3 regions of the Bradyrhizobium erythrophlei genome follow, and region 2 is predicted to be linked to each of the others. Evidence: predicted binding sites of a transcription regulator. Region 2 holds the regulator's gene; each other region holds the start of a gene.
The links. The regulator PhoB, encoded in region 2, activates phosphate uptake and scavenging genes when phosphate is short. The targets are predictions, from matches to a motif close to TGTCATNNANCTGTCAT.
Positions count from the first base shown of each region.

Region 1: a site for PhoB is predicted at 4,559-4,575, ahead of BUA38_RS35365 (DUF47 domain-containing protein). Genes of this name have one in related genera too.
Region 3: a site for PhoB is predicted at 3,755-3,771, ahead of ppk2 (polyphosphate kinase 2). Genes of this name have one in related genera too.

Region 1 is NZ_LT670849.1:7,352,707-7,359,945, forward strand. Features, by position in the region: gene BUA38_RS35345 (NnrU family protein) at 1-277, opposite strand, end outside; gene BUA38_RS35350 (hypothetical protein) at 387-998, opposite strand; gene BUA38_RS35355 (peptide chain release factor 3) at 1,118-2,737, opposite strand; gene BUA38_RS35360 (inorganic phosphate transporter) at 2,851-3,855, opposite strand; gene BUA38_RS35365 (DUF47 domain-containing protein) at 3,872-4,516, opposite strand; gene BUA38_RS35370 (branched-chain amino acid ABC transporter permease) at 4,672-5,640, opposite strand; gene BUA38_RS35375 (branched-chain amino acid ABC transporter permease) at 5,686-6,549, opposite strand; gene BUA38_RS35380 (ABC transporter substrate-binding protein) at 6,614-7,239, opposite strand, start outside.
Region 2 is NZ_LT670849.1:2,299,007-2,306,245, reverse strand. Features, by position in the region: gene pstC (phosphate ABC transporter permease subunit PstC) at 1-272, shown strand, start outside; gene pstA (phosphate ABC transporter permease PstA) at 274-1,119, shown strand; gene pstB (phosphate ABC transporter ATP-binding protein PstB) at 1,116-1,952, shown strand; gene phoU (phosphate signaling complex protein PhoU) at 2,003-2,719, shown strand; gene phoB (phosphate regulon transcriptional regulator PhoB) at 2,782-3,483, shown strand; gene BUA38_RS10815 (GcrA family cell cycle regulator) at 3,563-4,072, opposite strand; gene BUA38_RS10810 (aspartate aminotransferase family protein) at 4,544-5,752, shown strand; gene argF (ornithine carbamoyltransferase) at 5,749-6,687, shown strand; gene BUA38_RS10800 (Hsp33 family molecular chaperone) at 6,920-7,239, shown strand, end outside.
Region 3 is NZ_LT670849.1:4,854,582-4,861,820, forward strand. Features, by position in the region: gene BUA38_RS23065 (hypothetical protein) at 1-63, opposite strand, end outside; gene BUA38_RS23070 (FAD-dependent monooxygenase) at 241-1,722, shown strand; gene BUA38_RS23075 (acetamidase/formamidase family protein) at 1,727-2,674, opposite strand; gene ppk2 (polyphosphate kinase 2) at 2,782-3,675, opposite strand; gene BUA38_RS23085 (hypothetical protein) at 3,877-4,932, shown strand; gene BUA38_RS23090 (alpha/beta fold hydrolase) at 5,514-6,398, shown strand; gene BUA38_RS23095 (hypothetical protein) at 6,524-6,895, opposite strand; gene BUA38_RS23100 (DUF445 domain-containing protein) at 7,207-7,239, opposite strand, start outside.

The DNA of each region.
Region 1 (7,239 bases), 2.5 Mb from region 2:
CCGCAGGCAGCATCAAGGCGACCGTCACGTGCCTGAGAACGACCAGCGTCTTCGGAGAAACCGAGCCCTCCCATACGTCGATCATCCCGGCTGCGCGGTAGTGCGCAAAGCCCCAGGCGATCAGCGCAATCCCGAGCACGGAGAGAACCGCGTAAACGAGCTTGTAGCTGCCCTCGCCCATCGCCGAGACAATGCGGCCGCGCAAATCACGCTGGGCCGGCAGCAAATGGATGCCGAGAAACAGGGCCAGGCCCAGGATCATCACCGCCAGTCCCATCGCATCCCCTCCGCGTCCTCTTTATTCGGGCTATCGGGTACACTTTCGCGCACGACACGGCAATGCAGGAGATGGTACCGCGGGGGTCGGAACGACAAACCAAGGCACGCTAAGGGGTGGCTTTCTGCTTCTCGATGTCGCGGTTATCGACGTAGCGGATGGCAATGGGCCGCCCCGCCAGGGCTCCGCCGAGATTGCCGGTGAATTTGAGCGGCACGCAGGCCCCGATGGAATCGTTGATCGCCTTGAGATAGGTCTCGCGGACCTCGGAAGGCACGCCGGCCGTGGCAAACGTCAGGCGCGGCGGCCCGATCAAATCGCCGGATCGCTTGAAGCTGAAGCGCACCGTCATCTGCATGCCCTCTTTCGCCGCATCCGCCTGCGGTGGCGTCCAGCAGGAGCGCAAGGCTGCAAAGAGATCGCCGATATTATCGAGATCGTGATCGGGCTTCTGGTATTTCGGCGCGTCTTCCTCTGATGGTTTGGTCTCGACCGTCAACTGGAGGTTCTCGCCATAGGGATAGTCGATCTCGGGAATGCAGGGACCATGACCAAGCACGCTGCAAAAATACGGCGTGCACGGGTGGTGGGACAACACGCTGCACGGCTCATGGGAAAACGGGATTGGATTGATGCGGTGCCAGCGTCTGGCATCCGCGTTACCCGCGAAGGCCAGTCCGGTAACAGCAACGACGAAACCGATAGCAATACGAGGGAGCATGCGCTTTGCATCCTCGGCGGCAGAACTTGCAGAGAGTATAACGCGAAAATGCAAGGAAGGATCGGGGCTGTTAACGGCCAGCCGTTCACATCCTCGCGTGTGCGGGCACGGCGAAAGCGCTACGCCTTCTTCTTTACGTCCTTGACACTTGCGAAGACGATGCCCTCGGCGCGCTCCTTGGTGTAGCCGAGATAGAACTCATTCTTGGCGAGGAATACCGGATCGCCGTCGACGTCATCGGCCACACCGGAGCCGTTGGCCGCGATAAACGCATCAAGCTTCTTGCGGTCTTCGGACGAAATCCAGCGTGCGAGCTGAAATTCGGAAACCTCGAATTCGACGGGAAGCGAATATTCCGCATCGAGGCGCGCCTTGAGCACGTCGAGTTGGAGCGGACCGACCACGCCGACCAGCGCCGGCGCACCGTCGCGGGGCCGAAACACCTGAACGACCCCCTCCTCCGACATCTGCTGCAAGGCTTCCTTGAGCTTCTTCGCCTTCATCGCGTCGGTCAACCGAACACGGCGGACGATTTCCGGCGCAAAGCTCGGCACACCGACGAAGGTGATGTCTTCGCCCTCGGTCAGGGTGTCGCCGATGCGCAGAGAGCCGTGATTGGGAATACCGACGACATCGCCGGCAAAGGCCTCGTCCGCAACCGAACGATCCTGGGCAAAGAAGAATTGCGGAGACGACAGTGGCATGGTCTTGCCCGTGCGCACGAGCTTTGCCTTCATGCCCCTGGTCAGTTTCCCGGAGCACAACCGCGCGAACGCGATGCGGTCGCGATGATTGGGGTCCATGTTGGCCTGGATCTTGAACACGAAGGCGCTCATGCGCGGCTCCGCCGCCTCGACCTTTCGCAGATTACCCTCCTGCGCCCGTGGCGGCGGCGCAAAGCGGCCGAGGCCTTCAAGCAGATCACCAACGCCGAAATTGCGCAGCGCGCTGCCGAAATAGACCGGCGTCAAATGGCCTTCGCGAAACGCCTCGAGTTCGAACGGCTTGCAGGCTTCCGAGACCAGTTCGAGTTCTTCCTTGACCGCACCGACATCGAGATTGGCGTTGTGGCTCGCCAGTTCAGCGATATCGATCTGCTGCGCCGCGCCGGTCTTGGCGCCGCCGCCTTCCAGAAGGCGAACGCCGCCGGTGGCCAGATCGTAGGTCCCGAGAAAATCGCGGCCGCGGCCGACCGGCCAGGTCATCGGCGTGGTGTCGAGTGCCAGTGTCTTTTCGATCTCATCGAGGAGCTCGAACGTATCCCGGCTCTCGCGGTCCATCTTATTGATGAAGGTGATGATGGGGATGTCGCGAAGACGGCAGACCTCGAATAGCTTGCGGGTGCGCGCCTCGATGCCCTTGGCGGCGTCGATCACCATGACCGCGGAGTCGACCGCCGTCAGCGTGCGATAGGTGTCTTCCGAAAAGTCCTCGTGGCCCGGCGTGTCGAGCAGATTAAAGACGAGACCATCGAATTCGAACGTCATCACCGAAGTGACCACGGAAATTCCGCGCTCGCGTTCGATCTTCATCCAGTCGGAACGGGTATTGCGCCGTTCGCCCTTGGCCTTGACCTGGCCGGCGAGATTGATGGCGCCACCGAACAGAAGCAGCTTTTCGGTCAGCGTGGTTTTGCCGGCGTCCGGGTGAGAGATGATGGCAAAGGTACGCCGGCGCGCCACTTCGCTTGCGAGCGGCGATGAGGGTGACGAATCGGTGGCGAGGGCCAGATCGGACATGGACGAAGCGTTTGGCAGGGAAACCGGGCTGGATCAAGGAAGGCTGGTTCGGGACACCAGCGGCCCCCTCCATATAGGCGTTGCGCCAACCGCCTCCAACCGACCTCGTCTGTCTACCTCAACAATATTACCAGCCAATAGGCCATGGCTGCGACGCCGGCCGCGGCCGGAATGGTGATCACCCAGGCATAGACGATCGAACTCGCCACGTTCCAACGCACGGCCGAGACCCGCCGTGCGGCGCCTACGCCGACGATCGCCCCCGTAATCGTGTGCGTGGTGGAAACCGGAACCCCGAGGAACGTCGCCAGGAACAGGGTCGCCGCGCCGCCCGTCTCGGCACAGAATCCCTGCATCGGCGTCAGCTTGGTAATTCTCAGACCCATGGTGCGGACGATCCGCCAGCCGCCCATCAGCGTGCCGAGCGCCATCGCCATCTGGCAGGCGATCACGACCCAGAACGGCACGTGAAATTCCGCACCCAACTTGCCTTGCGAAAACAGGAGAACGGCGATGATGCCCATGGTCTTTTGCGCGTCGTTGCCGCCATGGCCGAGTGAATAGAGCGAAGCGGAGATGAACTGCAAAATCCGGAAGGCGCGGTCGACCGCAAACGGCGTCGAACGAACCGACGCCCATGACACGATCGCGACCAGCGCGAGCGCCAACAAGAACCCGATCAGCGGCGACAGCACGATTGCCAGCAATGTCTTGGTCAGTCCGCTCCAGACCGCGGCCGAAAGCCCGGCCTTCGCCATCCCCGCTCCGACCAGCCCGCCGATCAGCGCATGCGAACTCGATGACGGGATACCCAGGGCCCAGGTGATCAGATTCCATACGATCGCGCCGACAAGCGCGGCAAAGATCACGGTCACGTCGATGATGCTGGGCTCGATGATGCCGGTGCCGATGGTTTGCGCGACGTTCAGCCCGAACACCAGGAACGCGACGAAGTTGAAAAATGCCGCCCAGAACACCGCGTATTGCGGCCGCAGCACACGGGTCGATACGATGGTTGCGATCGAATTGGCGGCGTCGTGCAGTCCGTTGAGAAAATCAAACAGCAACGCGACGGCAATCAGCCCGACCAGAACAGGAAAACCAAGTGCGGCGTCCACTATCGTTGGCCCTGCCCTATACCTGTTCGATCACGATGCTGCTGATCTCGTTAGCCACATCGTCGAAACGATCGGCCACCTTCTCAAGGTGATCGTAGATTTCGGCCCCGACGATGAAATCCATCGCGCTGGCGTCGCGGTGCTTCAGGAACAGCTCTTTCAGACCGATGTCGTGGAGGTCGTCGACGCGCCCCTCCAGCTTGGTGAGCTCTTCCGTGATCGTTGTCAGCAATGCCACGTTACTTCCGATCGCTTGCAACAATGGCAGTGCGCGGCCGACGAGTTCGGAGCATTGCACAAGAAGTGTTCCAATTTCGCGCATCGGCGGCTCGAACGTGCGCACCTCGAACAGCATCACGGCCTTCGCCGTTTGCTGCATCTGGTCGATGGCGTCATCCATGGCCGTGATCAGGTTCTTGATGTCACCGCGGTCGAACGGCGTGATGAAGGTGCGCCGCACCGCCGTCAGCACCTCGCGCGTGACGTTGTCGGCATCGTTCTCGAACTGATTGACCCGTTGGCAAAAAACCGGCGTTTCCTCGCCGCCCTGAAGCATGCCTTGCAGCGCCAGCGCGCCCTCGCGAACAGCCTGGGAATGTTTGGCGAAGAGGTCGAAAAATCGCTCTTCCTTGGGAAGGAAGGCGCGAAACCAACGCAGCAGCATAGCTATGTCCAATTGCAGAAAGGCCGGGCCAGAACGGCTCGTCACATACCTGTCATAAAGCAATTTGGGCAAGATGCCATGCCGCGCCGCCGGCCAAATCGGGCCTCATCCACGGCTTTATGGCCGAAAAACCGCTGCGAGCCTCGCCTTGTCTACAGCGAACGGCGGAAAAGGTGGGCTATTTCACCGACGATTCCGCGGCGGAACGTCAGCACGCAGGCCACGAAAATCGAGCCCTGGATCACGGTCACCCAGGAGCCAAATCCGGCCAGATATTGCTGCGTGGCGACGATGATGAAGGCGCCGATCACCGGGCCGAAGACGGTGCCGAGCCCGCCGACCAGCGTCATCAGCACGATCAGACCGGACATGCCGACCTCGACATCCGAAAGCGAGGCGTTCTGAACCACGAACACCTTCAGCGAGCCGGCAAAGCCCGCCAGTGTTCCTGACAGGATGAAGGCCAGCAGCTTGTACTGATCGGTCTTGTAACCCAGCGAGATTGCGCGCTGCTCGTTTTCACGGATCGATTTCAGCACCTCACCGAACGGCGAGTTGATGGCGCGGAAGATCACGAGGAAGCCGAACAGAAAGCCGGCGACGATGACGTAATAGAGCACCGTCGGCTTCGAGAGGTCGAGGATTCCGAGCAAGTGTCCCTGCGGAATACCCTGGATGCCGTCTTCACCATGGGTGAACGGCGCTTGCAGGTAGATGAAATAGATCAGTTGCGACAGCGCCAGCGTGATCATCGCGAAATAGATGCCCTGACGCCGGATCGCGACAACACCGGTAATGATGCCAAGTGCCGCAGATGCTGCGACCCCGATCAGAATGCCAAGCTCAGGCGGCACACCCCACACTTTCGCGGCATGGGCGGTGACATATCCGCCCGTCCCCAAGAACATCGCATGGCCGAACGACAACAAGCCGCCATATCCGATCAAGAGATTGAAGGCACAGGCGAGCAGCGCAAAACACAATCCTTGCATGACGAAGAAGGGATAGAGACTCGTAAACGGCACGAGCAGGAGCAGAACGGTCATGATCGCGAACGCGATCATCTCGTCGCGGATCGCGCGCGGGGTTACCGGTACGGTGTCGTCCGTCATCGCCGTCATGGCTAGTGCCCACTTTTCTACTTCAGGAACTTCAAATAGACGGCGCTAGGCCGCCCGTCCCGTCAATCCCGTTGGTTTCACCAGCAGTACCAGCACCATCAGAACGAACACGACGGTGTTGGAAGCTTCCGGATAGAAGTACTTCGTCAGGCCCTCGATCAGGCCAAGCGCAAAGCCGGTAATGATCGATCCCATGATCGATCCCATGCCGCCGATCACCACCACCGCGAACACGACGATGATGATGTTCTCGCCCATGAGCGGCCGGACCTGGTTGATCGGCGCCGACAACACGCCGGCGAGTGCAGCGAGACCGACGCCGAGGCCGTAGGTCAGCGTGATCATTCGCGGCACGTTGATGCCGAAGGCGCGTACCAGCGTCGGGTTTTCCGTCGCGGCGCGCAAATAGGCGCCAAGCCGCGTCCGCTCGATCAGGTACCAGGTCGCCAGACACACGACGAGCGAGAACACCACGACCCAGCCGCGATAGATCGGCAGGAACATGAAGCCGAGATTCATGCCGCCCTTCAGTTCGTCGGGGATGGCGTAGGGCAGACCGGATGAACCGAAATAGTTCTGGAAGACGCCCTGGATGATCAGCGCAAGCCCGAACGTCAGGAGCAGACCATAGAGGTGATCGAGGCCGGAGAGCCATTGCAGCATGGTCCGTTCCAGGATCATGCCGAAGATGCCGACCGTGATCGGCGCGATCAGCAGCGCCCACCAATATCCGATGCCCAAGAGACTGAGCAGGAAATAGGCGCAGAACGCGCCCATCATATAAAGCGCGCCGTGCGCGAAATTGATGATGTTGAGCATGCCGAAGATGACGGCAAGCCCGAGGCTGAGAAGTGCGTAGAACGAGCCGTTGATCAATCCAACGAGGAGCTGGGCGTAGAGAGCTTGCATATCCGTCGATCTTTCAACTCATGCTGCCGGTGACGTCGGGCGGTCCCGCCGATTGCGAGGCCGCCTACTTCTTCAGGAGCGCACACTTGCTTTCGGCAAGCGGCGTGAAGGCCTGGTCCGCAGAAACCGTGCCGACTAGCTTGTAGAAATCCCAAGGCGCCTTCGATTCCGACGGCTTCTTGACCTCGAACAGATAGGCCGGGTGGATGGCGCGGCCGTTGGGCTGAACCTCGCCCTTGCCGAACAAGGGATCGTCGGTCGGGATCGACTTCATCTTCTCCACGACCTTGACACCGTCGTGCGGATTGCCGCCAAGCGCCTCAAGCGCCTTGAAGTAATGCATCAGTCCCGCATAGACGCCGGCCTGCACCATGGACGGCGGCGCGCCGGTCTTCATCCGTGCGGCGAACTTCTTGGAAAACTCGCGGGTCTTGTCGTTCATGTCCCAATAGAAAGTCTCGGTGAAGTTCAACCCCTGCGCCGTCTCGAGACCGATCGCCTTGACGTCGGTGATGAACAGAAGCAGCGCGGCGAGCTTTTGTCCGCCCTTCACGATACCGAATTCGGCGGCCTGCTTGATCGTGTTGGTGGTGTCGCCGCCGGCATTGGCAAGGCCGATGACCTTGGCCTTCGAAGCCTGCGCCTGCAGCAGGAAGGACGAGAAGTCCGCGGTGTTCAGGGGGTGCTTGA
Region 2 (7,239 bases):
TCATCGGCGGCGTCATGCTGGCGCTCGGCCGTGCGCTCGGCGAGACCATGGCGGTCACCTTCATCATCGGAAATTCGTTCCGGATCTCGTCCTCGATCTTTGCCCCGGGCACCACGATCTCGGCGGCGATCGCCTCCGAATTTGCCGAGAGCGATGGCTTGCATCAGTCGGCGCTGATGCTGCTCGGCCTGCTGCTGTTCGTGTTGACCTTCCTGGTGCTGTCGGGCGCGCGGCTGATGCTGCTGCGCCTGGAAAAAAAGGCGGGGAAGTAGCGTGAACCCGATCTACAAGACCCGCCGTCGCAAGGACATCGTGGTTCGCGCGCTCTGCGTCGGCGCCGCCGTCTTCGGCGTCACCTGGCTCGCGCTGATCCTGTTCACGCTGTTCTTCAACGGCCTCAAGGGCCTCAACCTCGAACTCTTCACCCAGAACACGCCGCCGCCGGGATCGAACGAAGGCGGTCTTTTGAACGCGATCACCGGCTCCATCATCATGACCGTGATCGGCGTCGGCCTCGGCGCGCCGCTTGGCCTGTTCGCCGGAACCTATCTCGCCGAATACGGCCGCAACGACCGTCTCACCTCGGTGATCCGTTTCATCAACGACATCCTGTTGAGCGCGCCATCGATCATCATCGGCCTGTTCATCTATGGCGCGATCGTGGTGCCGATGGGCGGCTTCTCGGCGCTCGCAGGTTCGCTGGCGCTTGCGGTGATCGTGATCCCGGTGGTGCTGCGCACCACCGAGGACATGTTGCTGCTCGTTCCCAACCCACTTCGTGAGGCGGCGTCCGCGCTGGGCCTGCCGCGTTCGTTCGTGATCCGGCGGATCGCCTATCGTGCGGCGCGCTCCGGCCTGATCACGGGCGTGCTGCTGGCAACCGCGCGCGTCGCCGGCGAGACCGCGCCGCTGCTGTTCACCGCGCTCTCCAACCAGTTCTTCAGCCTGAACCTGACCAAGACGATGGCGAACCTGCCGGTGACGATCAACAATTTCGTGCAGAGCCCCTACGCCTACTGGAAGCAGTTGGCCTGGAGCGGGGCCCTCATCATCACGCTGACCGTACTTGCTCTCAACATTGGCGCGCGCATTCTTGGCGCCGAGAGGACCGCAAAATGACCGATCTTTCCGCTTCCGTGAGTGTTCCCGCGACACCGGTGCCGACTGTGGTCGGCCATGCTTCGGGCCATGCCGAGCCGCCGGCCAAGGTGACCGCGCGCGGCCTGAATTTCTACTACGGCGAACACCACGCGCTGAAGAACATCAACATTACGCTCGGCACCAACCGCGTCACCGCGTTCATCGGCCCGTCCGGCTGCGGCAAGTCGACCTTGCTGCGGATTTTCAACCGGATGTACGACCTCTATCCGGGACAGCGCGCCACCGGCCAGTTGATGCTCGACCAGACCAACATTCTCGATCCCAAGCTTGATCTCAATTTGCTGCGGGCGCGGGTCGGCATGGTGTTCCAGAAGCCGACGCCGTTTCCGATGACGATCTACGAGAACATCGCCTTCGGTATCCGCCTGTACGAGAAGATCTCGCGGTCCGAAATGGACGACCGGGTCGAAAGGGCGCTGCGCGGCGGCGCGCTGTGGAACGAGGTGAAGGACAAGCTCAATGCTTCGGGCCTGAGCCTGTCCGGCGGCCAGCAGCAGCGGCTTTGCATCGCCCGCACCGTGGCGGTGCGTCCCGAGGTGATCCTGTTCGACGAGCCGTGCTCGGCGCTCGACCCGATCTCGACCGCGAAAGTCGAGGAACTGATCCAGGAACTCGCCGAAAATTACACGATCGCCATTGTTACCCACAACATGCAGCAGGCGGCCCGCGTCTCCGACAAAACAGCCTTCATGTATTTGGGCGAATTGATCGAGTTCGACGAAACCAACAAGATTTTCACCTCGCCGAACGACCGGCGAACCCAGGACTACATCACCGGCCGGTTCGGCTAGGGAATAAGATCAGGCCCGGCGTGGTTCGGGCATGATCGAAGGAGAGCAGGATGGCCTCTGAACATACCGCCAAGGCGTTCGACAGCGACCTTCAGGAATTGACGCGGCTGGTGGCCGAAATGGGCGGTCTTGCCGAGCGCATGATCGTGGATGCCGTCGATGCGCTGATCCGCCGCGATGTCGCGGTCGGCCGCCGCGTGGTCGAGACCGACGCCGAGATCGACAACTTGCAGCGTCTGATCGAAGAGCGCGCGGTGCTGACAATTGCCCGGCGTCAGCCGATGGCGGTGGATTTGCGCGAGATCGTTGGCGCGATGCGGGTTGCGATCGATCTCGAACGGATCGGCGACCTTGCCAAGAACATGGGCAAGCGGGTCGCGGCGCTGGAAAGCGATTTCCAGCCCTTGAAGCTGATCCGCGGGCTCGAGCACATGACCGACCTTGTGCAATCGCAGGTGAAGTCGGTGCTGGATGCCTACGCGGCGCACGATCTGCCGGCGGCCATGACCGTCTGGAAGAACGACGAGGAAGTCGACGCGATCTGTACTTCGCTGTTTCGCGAGTTGCTCACCTACATGATGGAAGACCCGCGCAACATCAGCTTCTGTATTCATCTGATGTTCTGCGCCAAGAACATTGAACGGATCGGCGACCATGCCACCAACATCGCCGAGACCGTGTTTTACATGATCGAGGGCCAGCAAATTCTCGACAAACGACCGAAAGGTGACATGACGACCTTTGCTACAACCGTGCCCGGAACCTGATCTTTGCTGTCCGGGGCAATCGCACCTAGCTCACATTTCAAAGACGAAAGAAGGCTAAGCACATGAGCGCACGCATTCTGGTGGTGGAAGACGAGGAAGCGTTGACAACGCTGTTGCGCTATAACCTCGACGCCGAAGGATATGACGTCGAAACGGTCGGACGGGGCGACGACGCCGATACCCGCCTGAAGGAGCGGGTTCCCGATCTGATCGTGCTGGACTGGATGCTGCCGGGACTCTCCGGCATCGAATTATGCCGCCGCTTGCGGGCCCGGCCCGAAACCAAACAGCTTCCGATCATCATGCTGACCGCGCGCGGCGAGGAAAGCGAACGGGTGAGGGGACTTGCGACCGGCGCCGACGATTACATCGTCAAGCCGTTCTCGGTTCCGGAATTGCTGGCGCGGGTTCGTGGTCTGTTGCGCCGTGCAAGCCCGGAGCGTCTCGCCACCGTGCTCACCTATGGCGATATCGAATTGGATCGCGAGAAGCGCCGTGTCGCCCGCTCCGGCCGTCCGGTCGATCTCGGGCCGACCGAATACCGGTTGCTCGAATTCTTCCTGGAGCATCCGGGCCGCGTGTTCTCACGCGAGCAACTGCTCGACAGCGTCTGGGGCCGCGACATCTATATCGACGAGCGCACGGTCGACGTGCATATCGGCCGCCTGCGCAAGCTGCTCAATCCGGGCCGCGAGCAGGACCCGATCCGCACCGTGCGCGGCGCGGGCTACGCGCTCGACGATCGCTTCGCGAAGGTCGAATAAGCCTTTCGCGGAGTATGACCCGGTCATAAAAAAGAGCGCGCCCAAGGCGCGCTCTTTTCGCGTTCGATGAAGCTTGCAATTACCGCGTCGTCTTCGGCGCTTGACGACGCCGGTCGCCGGTCGGCTGATAGGCGATGCGCGAATGATGCGCGCAATAGGGCAGGCTGTTCAGCGCTTTGCCGCCGCAGAAGAAGAACTCCGGGCTCGAGGGATCGCCGACCGGCCAGTGACAGGTGGCCTCGTTCAATTCAAGCAGCGACAGCCGCTGGCTCATCGGCACCACATTGTCATAGGCGATCGGATCCGGCTCGAGTTCGACCTCGAAAGCATGCGCGAGCGCCGTGTTGCCGCGCGACACCGGACGCGAGACCCGCATCATATGTTGCGCGGGGCGCGCCTTGCGCGGGCGCGGTGCGGCCGAAGAGGGGCTCTTGGCGCGTCCGGAAAGCCCAAGCCGGTGCACTTTGCCGATTACCGCATTCCGCGTCACATTTCCGAGTTCGGCGGCGATCTGGCTCGCCGAGAGGCCCGCTTCCCAGAGCTTCTTCAGTTGTTCGACGCGATCGTCAGACCATGTCAATACCGTCATCGCACTCTTTCCTTCGCGTCGCGCCGGCCTGTTGCGGGCAGCGCTGCGGTGCCAATCGTCTCAAAAATCCCTTCCGGCAGAATCCCTTAGCCCTCGCCGGGCGCGAAATGAGCGCGCCCGAACGTTACTCAACTACTGACGACTTAGAGGAGCCGAACCTACCGCACGAGATGTCGTATCCGACGTCTGAGACGCTACAATATGGCGTGACTCCGGCGCAAGAGTCGACGCAAGTGCGTCCACATGTTCCACCGTTTTTAACGATTGTGTTGCGCGCCGGAGACCGCAGTTTTACGGGCAATCCGTTGACACAGTTCGCGGCAGGCCTAAAATACCTGCCACGTGCCGCCCCGAAAAGGCGGCACGTTCCGTTTCGACCGCTGGTCGCCACTCTGATCGTCCACGTCTGGCCGTAACTTGCGACCGCGCCAATGCGCGCAAAGAACGGCCACCTCTAACGCAAGTGTAGCCATGAACAAGAGCGCGACGTCGCATCTGCTTCCGGTATTCGCCAGGGTCGATCTCGCCTTCGAGCGCGGCGAGGGCTGTTGGCTATACGCAACCAACGGCGAGCGCTATCTCGATTTCACCTCGGGCGTCGCGGTGAACGCGCTCGGACACGCGCACCCGCACCTGGTCGCCGCGTTGCAGGAGCAGGCGACGAAACTCTGGCACATGTCGAACCTGTTCAGGAGTCCCGATGGCGAGCGTCTCGCCGCGCGGCTCTGCGAGCAGAGCTTTGCGGACTACGTCTTCTTCTGCAATTCCGGCGCGGAGGCGATGGAGGGCGTCATCAAGCTCGTGCGCCACTATCATTTCTCCAAGGGCCATCCCGAACGCTATCGCATCGTCACCTTCGAAGGCGCTTTCCATGGCCGGACGTTGGCGACGCTCGCCGCAACCGGCACGACGAAATATCTCGAGGGCTTCGGCCCGCCGGTCGACGGTTTCGACCAGGTGCCGCATGGCGATCTCGAAGCCGTCAAGAAGGCGATCGGCCCGCACACCGCCGGCATCCTGATCGAACTGGTGCAGGGCGAAGGCGGCGTGCGTTCGGCATCGCCCGCCTTCATCAAGCCGCTGCGCGCGCTATGCGACGAGCACGGAATACTGCTCGCCTTCGATGAAGTTCAGACCGGCATGGGACGCACCGGCGAACTCTTTGCCTATAAGCGTGTCGGCGTCGCGCCCGATGTGATGTCATTGGCCAAGGCGCTTGGCGGCGGCTTTCCGATCGGCGCGGTGCTGGCGTCGGCAGAAGCCGCGTCCGGCATGGCGCCGGGCTCCCACGGCTCGACCTTCGGCGGCAATCCCTTGGCGGTCGCCGCGGCGAATGCCGTGCTCGACGTGATGCTCGCGCCAGGCTTCTTCGACCATGTGCAGAAGATGTCGCTGCTGTTGAAGCAGAAGCTTGCTTCCGTGGTCGATCGCTACCCGTCGATCCTGACGGAGGTGCGCGGCGAAGGTCTCCTGATCGGCGTCAAGGCGGTGGTGCCGTCCGGCGATCTCGTCAACGCATTGCGCGACGCGAAGCTGCTCACCGTCGGCGCCGGCGACAACGTGGTGCGTTTCCTCGCGCCGCTGATTGTCTCGGAGGCCGAGATCGATCACTCCGTGCAGTCCCTGGAGCGCGCCTGCACCGCGCTGGTGGCTGCCCGGGAAAAGGCGGCCGCGCGATGAGCAAGACGCTGCGTCATTTTCTCGATCTCAACGAGCTTCCGCTCGGCGAGTTGCGCGAGGTGCTGGCCGCGAGTTCGGCCATGAAGGCGAAGCTGAAGGCGCAGAAGGCCGGCGGCGCGCCTGCCGACCGTCCGCTCACCGGCAAGACGCTGGCGATGATTTTCGAAAAGCCCTCGACGCGTACGCGGGTGTCGTTCGATGTCGGCATGCGCCAGCTCGGCGGCGAGGCGATCATGCTGACGGGCGCGGAAATGCAGCTCGGCCGCGGCGAGACCATCGCCGACACCGCGCGCGTGTTGTCGCGCTATGTCGACATCATCATGATCCGGATTCTTAATCACGACGCGTTGCTCGAACTCGCCCAATACGCCACCGTGCCCGTCATCAACGGGCTGACGCGGCGTTCCCACCCCTGCCAGGTGATGGCGGACGTGATGACGTTCGAGGAACATCGCGGGCCGATCCAGGGCCGCACCGTGGCCTGGAGCGGCGACGACAACAACGTGCTCGCTTCCTGGGCGCATGCTGCCGAACGTTTCAAGTTCAATCTGAACGTCGCGACGCCGCCGCAGCTTGCGCCCAACAAGGTGATGCGCGACTGGATTAAGGCGACGCAGGCGCCGATCGTGCTGGGCAACGATCCCGAAGCTGCCGTGCGCGGCGCCGATTGCGTGGTCACCGACACCTGGTTCTCGATGGGCGACAAGGACGGCGAGCATCGCCACAACCTGCTGCGGCCCTATCAGGTCAATGCGCGGCTGATGCGGCTTGCAAAGCCCGATGCGCTGTTCATGCACTGCCTGCCCGCCCATCGCGGCGACGAGGTGACCGACGAGGTTATCGACGGTCCGCAATCGGTGGTGTTCGACGAGGCCGAAAACCGCCTTCACGTGCAAAAGGGCATTCTGGCCTGGTGCCTTCAGGCGGTAGGGTAGCTGCTCCTTATCCCTCCCCCTTGTGGGGAGGGTCGGCCACGCGGAGCGTGGGCGGGGTGGGGGTGCTAACGGAAACGCTGCGCTTCGCTTTACCCCCACCCGACACGCCGCTCGCTTTGCTCGCTGCGTGTCACCCTCCCCACAAGGGGGAGGGATAAGAACATGCCTGTGGCACGAATTCGCTTCGCTAATTCCCCTTTCTTTCTGCACCATCCGACCCCAGATAAGCGCCATGACCTCCAATTCCCCCGACATCAAACTGAAAGAAACGCCGGTTCGCGCGCCCTCGCATGTGCCGGTTGACGACGCGGTGCTGCCGTTCGAGGTGGCTTCGCTCGATCTGCGCGGAAGGCTGACCCGGCTCGGCCCCGGGCTCGACGATCTCCTCGCCAAGCACAACTACCCGACGCCGGTGGCGAAGCTGCTCGGCGAAGCGATTGTGCTGACGACGTTGCTTGGCTCGTCGCTCAAATTTGACGGCCGCTTCATTCTGCAAACCCAGACCGACGGCCCGGTGTCGTTTCTGATCGTCGACTTTCAGGCACCCGATCG
Region 3 (7,239 bases), 2.6 Mb from region 2:
TCGGGCCGCTCGCTGTTCAGATGTGAGCACTCGAGCCGGGCGAGCTGAAAAAGTATCCGTCATAAGGACACAACGTCCAGGCGGCCCGAAAGTTCCGCGCGGGAACTTCCCTGATGGCGCGGGAGAAAGAAGAATCCCTTCCTCCCAGCCTAATATGTGGTCCGCAACCGTCTTGCTTCAAGACCCGCACCATCCCGTAGAACGGCGCGCCTTACGCGGCCATCTACAGGGGGTCTTGAAATGAATGCAGTGTCGTCGAATGCGGATGCCGATCATGCGGTGGTGATTGCCGGCGGAGGTCCGACCGGGCTGATGCTGGCGGGCGAGCTGGCGCTAGCGGGCATCGATGTCGCCATCGTCGAGCAGCGTGTGAACCAGGATCTCATCGGGCCGCGCGCCAGGGGCTTGCACGCGCGCACCATCGAGGTGTTCGACCAGCGCGGCATCGCCGATCTGGCGCAAGGGCAGGTGGCGCAGGTTGCGGGCTTTGCCTGGGTCCGTCTCGACATCAGCGATTTTCCGACGCGCCATCCTTACGAGCTCGCGCTGTTGCAGCACCGGATCGAGCGCATTCTTGAGGAATGGGTCCGCGAATTCGACGTGCCGATCTATCGCGGGCGCGAGGTCAGCGATGTCGCGCAAGATGATACGGGCGTGGATGTGATCCTCGCCGATGGTCATCGTCTGAGGGCGGAATATCTTATCGGCTGCGACGGCGGACGAAGTGTGGTGCGAAAATCCTGTCGCATCGACTTTCCGGGCTGGGATGCGACCACCAGCAGTCTCATTGCCGAAGTCGAGATGACGGACGAGCCGGAATGCGGCATCCGCCGCGACGCGCTCGGCGTTCATTCCATCAGCCGGCCGCAGAATGGCGGGCCTGTGCAGGTGCTGGTTTCCGAACCGCGTTACGACCGCGCAGGCGAACCCACGCTGCATGATCTCAGCGCAGCACTGATGGCGGTCTACGGCACTGATTATGGCGTGCACAGTCCGACCTCGATTTCGAGATTCACCGACGCGGCGCGGCAGGCGGAGTTCTATCGCAAGGGACGCGTGCTGCTCGCGGGAGACGCCGCCCACGTGCATCCACCGATCGGCGGCCAGGGGCTTCAGATCGGCGTGCAGGATGCGGTCAATCTTGGATGGAAGCTGGCGCAGGTCGTGAAGGGAATGTCGCCGCCAATGCTGCTCGATACGTATCACAGCGAGCGCCATCCCATCGCGGCGCTCGTCTTGCGTAACACGATGGCGCAGATGGTGCTCCTGCGCGTCGACGATCGCATCAGGGCTTTACGCGATTGCGTGGCCGACCTTCTGAGCCTGGACGAGGCCCGCCAACGCTTCGCCGCAATGATGTCGGGCCTCGATGTCAGGTACGATCTTGGCCAAGGACATCCGTTGCTCGGGCGCCGCATGCCCGATCTCGATATCACCACGGCGAACGGCCCGCGGCGCGTCTTCACGCTGCTGCACCGGGCAAGGCCGCTGTTGCTGAACCTCAGTGAGGCCAACCGCATCGACATCACGTCTTGGGCAGATCGCGTCGCGATGGTCGACGCCAGATGCGATGGCCCGTGGCAGTTGCCGGTGATCGGCGCGGTTATCGCGCCAGATGCGGTTCTGATCCGTCCTGACGGCTATGTCGCCTGGGTGGGTGAGGGGACGCAGGGAGGACTCGCCGACGCGCTCACCACCTGGTTCGGAGAGCCCGCGGCGTAGCGTGTCACAGGCGCTTCGGCAGGCGCGCCTTCGGCAGCACGCAATGGATGCCCTTGTTGAGGTCGACCATCTGTGTGACGCGCAAATCCGCCGCCAGCGAGCACAGCGTGTAGGCATCCTGTTTGGAAATGCCGGAATGATCGCAGATCAGCGTGATCATGTCGCGCAGCGCCTGCTTCACGGCATCGTCGAGATCCTCGTCGAAGCCCATGGTGATCCAGGCGTCTGGCTTCTCAGCCCGCGGCGTCGTCAGCTTCATGTCCTTGCGCACATGGAATTCGAAAGTGCCGGTCAGTGGCAGCTCGATCGCGGTGAGACAAACCTCGCCATCGCCCTGCACGCCATGACCGTCGCCGGCCGAGAACAGCGCGCCGGGAACGAAAACCGGGAAATAGGTTGACGTGCCGACGCCGAGCTCCTTGTTGTCCATGTTGCCGCCGAACACCCGCGGCTGGGTCGAAGACAGCCGGCCCCAGCTGGCTGCGGGCGCGACGCCGAAATTGCCGAAGAACGGTGCTAAGGGCAGCTCCTGTCCCCACGGCATCTTGGCGACGTTGCGCGTCCGGTCGAGCGGAATATGAATCCTTCGCAATTCCGGGAAATCTTCCGGCAGCGTGCCCCAGAACGGCAACTGGAGATTCCAGCCCCAGTCGGTACGCAGCTGGATGTCGAGCAGGCGCACTTCCAGCACGTCGCCCGGCTCCGCGCCCTCGACGTAAATCGGCCCGGTGAGCAGATGCGGACCCGGTCCGCGAAACGTGCGCGTCAGGACCTCTTCATGATCCGGCAACACCGCAAAGCCGGAACCCGGCTCCGGCAAGTCTTCGGGCTCGCCGGACAGCGTCTCGATGGTGACGCGGTCGCCCGAGGCGATCCTGAGTACCGGCGGCAGCGTGGCGTCCCACAGGCCCCAATGCACATTGCCGGGTGTCGAACGAAGCGTGTGGTCCATTGGTTGCCTCCCTTGCCGCGGCCTCCGTATCAGGCCCGCGGAAGGGAGACATTGCAATATGGATGCCATTCAGTTTTGAGTGGCTTGCTCCCAAAAAATCCGCGCCCTCAATAAACCTTCGGCACGAACATCTCTTCCGGGATGTGATCGCGGCGATAGGCCGGATCGTGAATGCGGTCCGGCAGCGTGACGCTCGGATGCGTGACGTCGCCATAGGGAATCTGCGTCAACAGATGCGAGATGCAGTTCAGCCGCGCGCGTTTCTTGTCGACGGCCTCGACCACCCACCACGGCGCTTCCGGAATATGGGTCCGGTGCAGCATGTCTTCCTTGGCCTTGGTGTATTGCTCCCAGCGCGCGCGGGACTGCACGTCCATGGGCGACAGCTTCCATTGCTTGAGCGGATCGTGGATGCGCATCATGAAGCGGAACTGCTGCTCTTCATCGGTGATCGAGAACCAGTATTTGACGAGGATGATGCCGGAACGCACCAGCATGCGCTCGAACTCCGGCACGGTACGGAAGAACTCTTCGACCTGGTCTTCGGTGCAAAAGCCCATCACGCGTTCGACGCCGGCGCGGTTGTACCAGGAGCGGTCGAACAGCACGATCTCGCCGCCGGCCGGCAGGTGCGTGGCGTAGCGCTGGAAGTACCATTGCGTGCGCTCGCGCTCGTTGGGCGCGGGCAGCGCCGCGACACGGCAGATCCGCGGATTGAGGCGCTGGGTGATGCGTTTGATCACGCCGCCCTTGCCGGCGGAGTCGCGGCCCTCGAAGATCACGACCACTTTCAGCTTCTGATGCTGCACCCAGTCCTGCAACTTCACGAGCTCGCCTTGCAGCCGCAACAGCTCCTGGAAGTACTGCTGGCGGTCCATCCCCTCATCGGCGTCGCGGGCATTGGTTTCGCCTTGAAGCGTCTGGAGCCGGTGGTCGTCGAGCTCCATCTCGATCTCTTCGTCGAGCGTGTCCTGAAGGTCGGCGTCGATCAGCTTGCGCATATTGGCGCCGTCGGCCGCAATCGTCTCGGTCATCGAAATCCCCTATTGTCCCGCGTTGCCCCTAAAATTCCCTCGTCCTTTGACGGGGTTATGACAGTTGCCGGATGTAGCGCCCAACCCCGCCGCAGGAGCCGGTTACCGGTAGCCTTCATATCACCGTCAAGGACGGCCTCTACCACGGATTCCAAAGGGGGCGCGTCGATGCAGCGGATGATCGAGAATTTGCGGATCGGTCCCTATGCGATGCGCTACAGCGTGTTTGTCCCCCGCCTTTATAACCTTTGCCGTTCCCTTGGCTTTGAGCGCCACCGCATGCTGCCGTCGCGGGCGTTTTGTTCGGACGAAGGCCAGGGTTATCCGGTCATCCTGATTGCCCAGCATTTCGGCACCTTTCCATTCGACCACGGCCGCGTCGGCGGCAAGGTATCCATCAACCGCCACGGTCCTTACGCGAACCATGGCGAGGACCTCGTCATCATCCAGGCGAGCCATGTCGGCTATGACGCCGATTCCGGCCGCTTCGGCGTCTATATGCGCGAGCGCACCGACGGCTGTGGTTTCGGCTCCAATTGCGGCAAGCTGGCTGCGGTGCTGCACTGGTATCACGACGAATACAAAGCTGCGCGCGAGCTCATTCGTTTTGGCCGTCTCGACGGCGAACAGGTCGTCTATCTCGACAATCAATATCTCGACGACAAACGTTCGGAAGGCCTGTTTCCGAAACTCGATCTCCTGGTCGAGGGCTCTTCCGATCCCGTGCGCGCGCTCGCGACCTCAAAGGCGTTTCGCGCCTCGAAGAATTTGCGCGAGCACCTCGGCGCCGACCAGTGGCGGGATGAATCGCAGGCCTTGGGAGAACACCTCAACGCCGATCTCTTCACCTTCCAGCGGCAACTGTCCCGCGACCCCGAAGAGCATGACATCCTGGAGCAGGAGCTGCTGCCGGCGATGCCGGCGCTGGTGACCTCGGCGAATCCCGCGCTCGATGCGGCGCGCTTCGTGACGCAAGTCGAATTCGATCGCTGCTACCGCAGCATTCTGCGCGAGCCGGCCTATTACGGAAAGAATCTTTTGTTCATTTCCGGCGTCAATATCGATGTCTCGCCGCGCTCGAGCTTTCCGTTTCCGCTGATCAAGTTCGTGCCGTGGGCCGCCTATGCTGCCTTGCGCGACGGCCGCAAGTTCCTGCTCGAACAGGCTGAACGAACAACTGCGAAGTCAGCCGGCGGAAAATCCGGATCGGTTGTCGTTCGATGATTCGATCCGGCGCATGGCGGACGCCGAGGAAATTCGTTTAGACGTTTGAATACTTCTTCCTCATCCTGAGGAGCCGCAAAGCGGCGTCTCGAAGGATGAAGCCAATATCGGGGCCTCATGGTTCTCCTGGCGATGCGAAGCATCGTCCAGTGGCGGCGCGTTAATCTTGTGCCATTCGCTAACGGCCTCGCTTGCGCTTGGCCTGCTCGGGCACGCGCGCCTCCTCACCATGAGGGTTTTAGCGCAGTAAGAACATAAAGGAGTCTATTGTGGATCGACGTTCATTTCTGGTGTGTTTCCGCGGTCTCATCGCGGTGAAGGCAGCGCGGACGGCGCGTGCGCTCTGGACCCGGCCGCTGTTTCGACTGCGGGCGTACTGAGCGACGTGACGCGGCGTCGTGGCGGCTTTTGTCAAGTGCGCGCGAACTGACGCAGCGCGCGAAAGCGATGGCCGGATTCTGCAAGCCGGCGCACCGACACTGGACAATTTCACGAAGACGCACTTAGATCGACCCGTCTGTGCTGCAATGGAAAAAGATCGGGGGACGTTGGTGCGCGCAAGATGCTTTGCAATTCTTCTCATGCTGCTCGGTCCTGTAGCAGCCCGCGCCGACATCGAATCCTTCCCGTCCGGTTTTAAAACCAGGACCATCGCGGCCAATGGCACCCAGATCTATGTTCGTACTGGCGGTCAGGGTCCCGCGGTGATCCTGATCCACGGCTTTGGCGATACTGGCGACATGTGGGCCAGGCTTGCGGCGGAGCTGGCGCGCGATCACACCGTGGTCGTGCCGGATTTGCGCGGCATGGGCCTCTCCGGCAAGCCCGATAATGGCTACGATAAATGGACCCAGGCGGCCGACATGCGCGGCGTCTTGCAGGCGCTCGGCATCGAAAAAGCCGATGTCGTCGGACACGATATCGGAACCATGGTGGCTTATGCTTACGCGGCGCGATATCGCGACATGACCGAAAAGCTGGTCGTCATGGATGCTCCCGTGCCTGGTGTGCCGCCGTGGGACGAGATTGTTCGCAGCCAGCAGCTTTGGCACTTTGACCTCGGCGGCAGCGACATGGAGCGGTTGGTCAAGGGCCGCGAACGCATCTATCTGGACCGCTTCTGGAATGATTTCGCGGGCACGCCGTCAAAAATCAGCGAAGCGACGCGTCACCACTATACAACACTCTATGCGAGACCCGGCGCCATGCATGCCGCATTCGCCCAGTTCAGGTCGATCCGCAAAGATGCCGAAGACAACAAGAAAGCGATCGCAACGAAGTTGACCGTTCCTGTGCTGGCGATCGGTGGCGAGAAATCCTTCGGCGCGATGGAAGCCGTTGTGATGCGGAATGCGGCCACTGACGTAACCGAGGTGGTCATTCCTGACGCCGGCCATTGGTTGATGGAAGAACAGCCCGTGGCGACCATCAAGGCGATACGCCAGTTTCTCGACGGCAAGAAATAGGATCAGCTGTCAAAAAAGCCTCGTCATTGCAAGAGAAGCGGGCGCGCCATCACTTGCAATGACGTGGATGGATATTCCCGCCACGCGGACCGCGCGCCGGTCGAATACATTCCAGCAACTCGAAATCAGCTGCCGGCAGGGCGCCGTGTGATGTCTTCGCCGCCCGTGATCTGCGGGTCCCTATCAACGTTGCCGGAATTCTCCGGAGACCAGCGGTCCCGTATCCGGTTGGCATTGTAGGACGGCTCGTTCGCCTGATTATACGCTCCGCGCGGGCTGGACTGGGACACCAGGTTGTAGCCGTTTGCCGGCCCGCGCTTGCCGGCGTCCTGAGCCAGCACTGGCGTGGCAACAGTGGCGAAGAGAATCATCACTCCACTTAGCATTTTGGCTTTGGTCATTTTGGCGTTTCCATCTCTCTTGTGAGCGCTGATGCGCGCGATGCTGATGTAGCTCGCTGCAATCAGACCGGCCGGAGCGGCCTGAAATTCCCTCACCGTCTTTCCTGTCCGGATCGCGTCCGGAGAATGATCGTCGACATATCAAGGCAAACTTGAACGCTCGCCTGGCTGATTTGTCTGGCCCGGCACGCCACAGGCGTCAGCGAAAGTGAAGGGTGTGACGTTCGGACTGCGGTTTTTCCGGCAAAACCGTCAACATGGCTTGCGACGATGAGGCGGGGCAGTCGGTTAACGACCGGCCGAATGTCGAGCTCGAACGCGCTTATACGTCGTTTGTCGCGCACGTTATGTTGATGGTTTGTGAGCCCCTCGTCATCAGCGCGACACGTCTCTACCGCATCGCGGAACTACTCGAACAGCTGCGTCACCGCAAAGATGAT